Nitrobacter winogradskyi Nb-255: one gene and its partner. The protein of the gene in region 1 interacts with the protein of each later gene in a pairwise test. Links are inferred from orthologs where the notes say so. Each region holds a gene or a part of one and is shown on either strand. Other genes may lie near its edges.

Region 1 (3,032 bases):
GGATATGTTTTCGACCGGCCTGCTCTCGAAGGATGCGGACTGGTTTTCGCGATCCGGCAGGTTGTTCATCAAGAACGTTTCGGTCGAGGCGCCGCCGCTGACGCCGGACAAGCCGGTTACGCCGGACGATCTCATCAGCGCCGACGGACTTTGTCCGGGAATGGCGCCGCCGATCGGTATGGGTGAATCCAGCGCGCTCGCTGATAGCGCGGGAGATTCTCCGGCAACCTCGGCGCTCACGGGTACGGTGGCGTTAGGCCATACCGAGTGCGACGTGACGCGCGGTCTTGGCGCGGCGCCGGACAATGTCAGCCTGTCCAGCAATCCTCGCGGCGATCGTGTCGCAGTCTTGACGTTCCTGAAGGGACCGCGTGCCGGTATCTACACATTCACGGCGGGACGCCTGTCTTCCATCGAGCAGGCGCCGGAATCAGCCGTCCGTCAGAAGCCGGAGCGACGCGCGAAAAGACGGTAACCGGGTAAGTTATGGCGGGTTGCAGCGGGTGGATGACCTGTTCGCTTCAAGATAACGCGTCAAAACAACATCGAAAGCCATGCTTTCGACCCGTCAAAACCGGAAAGGCTCCAGTTCTGGAGGCGGCTTTCCGTCAGCCTGTAGCGTTATCGTAAGACGAACTGGCCTCCAGCCATGCCTCTTCCGCCCGCCGCAGCGCATCGGCCGCGCTGGCGCGCGCCTTGGTGAGTTGCGCCGCCTGTTTGGGCTCACGCTTGAACAGGTCCGGCAGGGCAAGGGCGACATCGATTTTTGCGATGATTCCGGTAATTCGCTCGATCTCGGCCTCGGCGGCCGTGATCTTCTGTTTGAGCGGCGAGCGTCGTTCGGTCCTCTCGCGCCGCGGCTTGTCTCGACCATCGTCGCGCTGGCCGGACACCCGGTCGCGGCCATTCGAGCGGAGACCCCGTGCCGATAAAACCGCGCGGCGGTAATCCTCGAGATCGCCGTCGTAAGGAGTGACGGTATGGTCCGCCACCACCCATAGCTGGTCGGCGCAGGCCTCGATCAGGTAACGGTCGTGCGAGACCATGATGACAGCGCCGGGATACTCGTTGATGGCTTCGGCAAGCGCGGCGCGGCTGTCGATATCGAGATGGTTGGTCGGCTCGTCGAGGATGATCATGTTGGGAGCGAAGAACGTCGCGAGCCCGAGCAGAAGACGCGCTTTTTCGCCGCCCGAAAGGCTGCGAACGAGCGTATCGCCCGCCTTGCCGGAAAAGCCGATGCCGCCCACGCGAGCGCGGATTTTCGTTTCCGGAGCATCCTGCATCAGGCGCCGCACATGATCGTAGGGCGAGCCGTCGAGATCCAGCTCGTCGGTCTGATGCTGGGCGAAATAGCCGATCGACAGCTTGTCGGCGCGCACCACCCTGCCGGCGAACGGTTGCAGCTTGCCGGCCAGCAGCTTGACGAGGGTGGACTTGCCGTTGCCGTTGGCGCCGAGCAGGGCGATGCGATCGTCCTCATCGACCCGCAACGTCACGCGCTTGAGAATAGGCGATTGCGGATCGTAACCGACGACGGCCTCGTCAACGGCGATGATCGGCGGCGATAGCAGCTTGTCCGGCACGGGAAAGGAAATCTCGCGCACATCCTGTGTGACCAGCGCGGTCACAGGCTTCATGCGTTCGAGCATTTTCACGCGTGACTGCGCCTGGCGCGCCTTCGAGGCCTTAGCCTTGAAGCGATCCACGAAGGCCTGGAGCCGCTTGCGCTCATCGGCCTGCCGTCTGGCGTGCTTGGCGTCCAGCAACTCGCGAGTTGCGCGTTGCTCTTCGAAAGCAGAATAGGTTCCCTTGTAGAGCGAGAGCTTGCCGCGATCGAGATGCAGAATCTGATCGACGGATGTGTCAAGGAGGTCGCGGTCGTGACTGATGATGATGACCGTGCGCGGGTAGTGCGCGAGGTGATCTTCCAGCCAGAGCGTTCCTTCGAGATCGAGGTAGTTGGTCGGCTCGTCCAGCAGCAGCAGGTCGGGTGATGCGAAAAGCGTTGCCGCGAGCGCGACGCGCATGCGCCAGCCGCCTGAGAATTCCGAACAGGGGCGGGACTGGTCCGCCGTTGAAAATCCGAGACCGCTCAGGATCGATGCCGCCCGTGCGGGCGCAGAATGAGCGTCGATATCGACCAGACGCATCTGGATGTCCGCGATACGTTCCGGATCGCGGGCCGTTTCGGCTTCACGCAGCAGCGCATGGCGTTCGAGGTCGGCCTTAAGCACCACCTCGATCAGGCTTTCCGGACCATCCGGCGCCTCCTGCGCAAGGCTGCCCACGCGCCAGCGCGGCGGAATGGCGATGGTGCCGGTTTCCGTCGGCAGTTCACCGCGTATCGCGTGGAACAGCGTCGATTTGCCGACGCCGTTACGTCCCACGAAGCCGACGCGCGCGCCGGGCACGATCTGAACGGAGCTATGGTCGATCAGCAGGCGTCCGGCGATGCGGATCGAAATATCGGTGATGGATAGCATGTTTTGTTTTTTTCACCGCTGCGTCGCCAAACGCAACTCGTTTGTGAACGAAGGAGGGAGGCCGGCGGCGGGCATTGACCGAAGAAGGATTCACAGCCGACCGAGACCGGCGTCAGAGCGTCAGCTTCAGAACCTCAGCTATGGTGATCCTGCGCGCGAAGCCGTTGCATCAGCAGCTGAAGCCGGAAAGGAAGCTCCGATTCCTCCGGCCGCACGTCGGTCCGCAGCCGTTCGCCGATCGCTCTCGCGACCACGTTGCTGGTCTGCGGATCAATCGGGGTGGCGCTTTCGGCGGTTCGGTCGTGCATTTCAGTCCCGTGTCCTACGAGCGCGATTCGGACGTTTGAGTCAGAAGCAAAACAGCTCTGGGTTGTTAAGTCCCGGAGCGGAAAATTGTTTCGGGGTATGCCTCTCGGGTGCGGGATATTCAAGCCCGAAGATCGCGGCCGGTGTGGAAATCAGTCATTCAACAGCCGGGGCGTTTCGATTTCGAGCAAGCTTTGGCAGGCCCGGCAAAGCATTTCAATCAGCCGTTGTTCAGGCGGG
Region 2 (3,600 bases), 1.3 Mb from region 1 along the record:
GTGATGATCGGCGAGATCGGAGGGTCGGCGGAGGAAGACGCCGCCCAGTTCCTGATCGATGAGGCCAGGCGCGGCCGAAACAAGCCTGTGGTCGGCTTCATCGCCGGGGTCACGGCGCCGCCTGGCCGCCGCATGGGACATGCCGGCGCGATCATTTCCGGCGGAAAGGGTGACGCCGCCTCCAAGACGGCGGCCATGGAAGCAGCCGGAATAGCGGTTTCCCCGTCTCCCGCGCGACTGGGAAAAACGCTTGTCGAAAAACTGAAGCACTGATTCAGGTCTTGATCTTTTCAGCGGGAAGTTTCCCCTTAAATAGGGTAACGTCGAGTTCGCGCTGATCCTGCCGGGAAGGGCTGGTCTCGCGGGGGAAAAGCGTGCGCGCCCGTCGGTGACGCGCATGACCTAAAACGTCAGGACGCGATATGTCTCGCCAGGACGCGAATGCCGCATTTGCCCTTTCCTCGTTCCTGCAGGGCGCGAATGCCGGTTACATCGACGAACTCTACGCCCGCTATGAGAAAGACCCCGGTTCGGTCGACGCTGCGTGGCAGGAATTCTTCAAAAGCCTGAAGGACTCTCCACAGGACGTCGAGAAGAACGCGAGAGGCCCATCCTGGGAGAGGGCCAACTGGCCGCAGGCTCCCCGGGACGACCTCACCTCGGCGCTCGACGGTAACTGGGCCCGGTTCGAAAAGACCGCGGACGTAAAGGCGCAGGAAACGGCGAAACCGAAAGCCTCGGTGCTCGCCGGCGGCGACGTCAATCAGGCCACGCGCGATTCGGTTCGCGCGCTGATGCTGATCCGCGCCTACCGCATGCGCGGGCATTTTCATGCAAGGCTCGATCCCCTCGGTCTCGAACCTGCGCGCGATCGTGAAGAGCTTGATCCTCGCGCCTACGGCTTCACTGAGGCCGACATGGATCGCAAGATCTTCCTCGACCACGTCCTGGGGCTCGAATACGGCTCGCTGCGCGAGATCGTGGCGATCTGCCAGCGCACTTATTGCCAGACCCTGGGCGTCGAGTTCATGCACATCTCGGACGCCGCGCAGAAAAGCTGGATTCAGGAGCGCATCGAGGGGCCGGACAAGGAGATCAGTTTCACGCCGGAAGGCCGCCGCGCCATCCTGATCAAGCTCATCGAGGCCGAGGGTTTCGAGAAGTTCTGCGACGTCAAGTTCACGGGAACCAAGCGCTTCGGTCTCGACGGCGGCGAATCGCTGATCCCGGCGCTGGAGCAGATCATCAAGCGCGGCGGCAATCTCGGCGTGAAGGAAATCGTGATCGGCATGCCGCATCGCGGGCGGCTGAACGTGCTGACGCAGGTGATGGGCAAGCCCCATCGCGCGCTGTTCCATGAGTTCAAGGGCGGTTCGGTCAATCCGGACAGCGTCGAAGGCTCCGGGGACGTCAAGTATCACCTCGGCGCCTCGAGCGACCGCGAGTTCGACAACAACCGGATACACCTGTCGCTGACCGCCAATCCCTCGCATCTTGAAATCGTGGATCCGGTGGTGCTCGGCAAGGTGCGCGCCAAGCAGGACCAGCACGGCGATCCGCCCGAGCAGCGCAACTCCGTGCTGCCGCTGTTGATGCATGGCGACGCCGCCTTCGCGGGACAGGGCGTGGTGGCGGAATGCTTCGCCCTGTCGGACCTCAAGGGCTACCGCACCGGCGGATCGATCCACTTCATCGTCAACAACCAGATCGGTTTCACCACCTATCCGCGCTACTCGCGCTCGTCTCCCTATCCGTCCGACGTCGCGAAGATGATCGACGCACCGATCTTCCACGTCAATGGCGACGATCCGGAGGCCGTGGTGTTCGCGGCGAAGGTCGCGGTCGAGTTCCGTCAGAAATTCCACAAGCCGGTCGTGATCGACATGTTCTGCTATCGCCGCCACGGTCACAACGAAGGCGACGAGCCGTCGTTCACCAATCCGTTGATGTACAAGAAGATCGCGGTGCACCCCTCGACGCTTGAACTCTACGCCAAGCGGCTGAGCGCCGAAGGCATCATAACCGAGGGCGAGATCGAAAAGCTGAAAGCCGACTGGCGCGCGCGGCTGGACGCTGAACTCGAGGCCGGCGCCGGCTACAGGCCGAACAAGGCCGACTGGCTCGACGGCAAGTGGGCCGGTCTCAAGCTCGCAGACCAGAGCGAGGAGCCGCGCCGTGGCGTCACCGGCGTGAGCATCGAGACTCTGAAGAAGATCGGCCGCAGCATTACGCGGGTTCCGGACGGTTTCCGGGTGCATCGCACGGTGCAGCGTTTTCTCGATAATCGCGCCAGGGCGATCGAGAGCGGAGCCGGGATCGACTGGGCGACGGCCGAGGCGCTGGCCTTCTGCACGCTGATGCTTGAGGGCCACAACGTCCGTCTGTCCGGCCAGGACAGCGAGCGCGGCACCTTCTCGCAGCGGCATTCGGTGCTGTTCGATCAGGAAGACGAGAGCCGCTACACGCCGTTCAATCATCTCGACGCCGATCACGGCTGCTACGAGGTCATCAATTCGCTGTTGTCGGAAGAAGCAGTGCTCGGTTTTGAGTACGGTTATTCGCTCGCGGAGCCCAACACGCTGACAATGTGGGAAGCGCAGTTCGGCGACTTCGCCAACGGCGCGCAGGTCTTGTTCGACCAGTTCATCTCCTCCGGCGAACGCAAGTGGCTGCGCATGTCGGGTCTCGTCTGCATGCTTCCCCACGGCTATGAGGGCCAGGGGCCGGAGCATTCCTCGGCGCGGCTGGAGCGCTTCCTGCAGATGTGCGCCGAAGACAACATGCAGGTCGTCAACATCACGACGCCGGCCAACTATTACCATGCGCTGCGCCGCCAGTTGAAGCGCCAGATCCGCAAGCCGCTGATCATGATGACGCCGAAGTCGCTGCTCCGTCACAAGCGGGTAGTGTCGCGTCTCGACGAACTCGGCGCCGATACGGCATTTCATCGCATCCTTTACGACGACGCGACGATGTTGCCGGAGCAAAAGATCAGGCTGGTGGACGACGATAAGATTCGCCGCGTGGTGCTGTGCTCGGGCAAGGTCTATTACGATCTCTACGAGGAGCGTGAGCAGCGCGACATCAATGACGTGTACCTGATGCGGATCGAACAGTTGTATCCCGTTCCGCTGAAGGCGCTGGTGCAGGTTCTCGGCAGCTTCAAGAACGCCGAGATCGTCTGGTGCCAGGAAGAGCCACGCAATATGGGCGCCTGGCTCTTCATCGAGCCTTACCTCGAATGGGTCCTCAATCAGATCGGCGCGCCCGGCAAACGCCCGCGTTATGTCGGCCGCGCCGCGGCCGCGGCCACCGCGACGGGGTTGATGTCGAAGCATCTTGCGCAACTCAAGGCGTTCCTCGACGAGGCGCTGAGCTGACACGGACGGTCATGTCGGACTGAAACACGAGGCCAGCTTGTGGCGGATGCTTCCGAGTATCTTTTTTCGGGACAGGTCAGCCATGACGAAAGGAAGAGGACCATGACTGAGATACGGGTTCCGACGCTCGGCGAATCGGTGACCGAGGCGACCATCGGAAAATGGTTCAAGAAACAAGGCGACGCCGTATCCGTCGACGAGCCGCTCGTCGAACTCGAAA

What was found. The genes of interacting proteins can lie anywhere in the genome.
Region 2: the proteins of NWI_RS08725 (region 1) and NWI_RS02185 interact in binary tests that used the Escherichia coli proteins (3 or more experiments, as listed by UniProt). The link is inferred for Nitrobacter winogradskyi Nb-255 from one-to-one orthologs.

What each region holds. Positions count from the first base shown.
Region 1 is NC_007406.1:1,822,520-1,825,551, reverse strand. What follows is about bases 48-3,008. They hold NWI_RS08725 (ABC-F family ATP-binding cassette domain-containing protein), read right to left. Parts: upstream 2,487-3,008; coding sequence 609-2,486; downstream 48-608. Other genes in these bases: NWI_RS17945 (hypothetical protein), read right to left, coding at 2,621-2,794; NWI_RS08730 (hypothetical protein), read left to right, coding at 48-475. In the rest of the region: more of NWI_RS08730, read left to right, coding at 1-47; NWI_RS08720 (M23 family metallopeptidase), read right to left, coding at 3,013-3,032. UniProt on the Escherichia coli protein: Genetic data indicate it may be involved in ribosome assembly or function.
Region 2 is NC_007406.1:472,906-476,505, forward strand. Bases 52-3,580 are described here. They hold NWI_RS02185 (2-oxoglutarate dehydrogenase E1 component), read left to right. Parts: upstream 52-422; coding sequence 423-3,380; downstream 3,381-3,580. Other genes in these bases: sucD (succinate--CoA ligase subunit alpha), read left to right, coding at 52-273; odhB (2-oxoglutarate dehydrogenase complex dihydrolipoyllysine-residue succinyltransferase), read left to right, coding at 3,483-3,580. Outside these bases: more of sucD, read left to right, coding at 1-51; more of odhB, read left to right, coding at 3,581-3,600. UniProt on the Escherichia coli protein: E1 component of the 2-oxoglutarate dehydrogenase (OGDH) complex which catalyzes the decarboxylation of 2-oxoglutarate, the first step in the conversion of 2-oxoglutarate to succinyl-CoA and CO(2).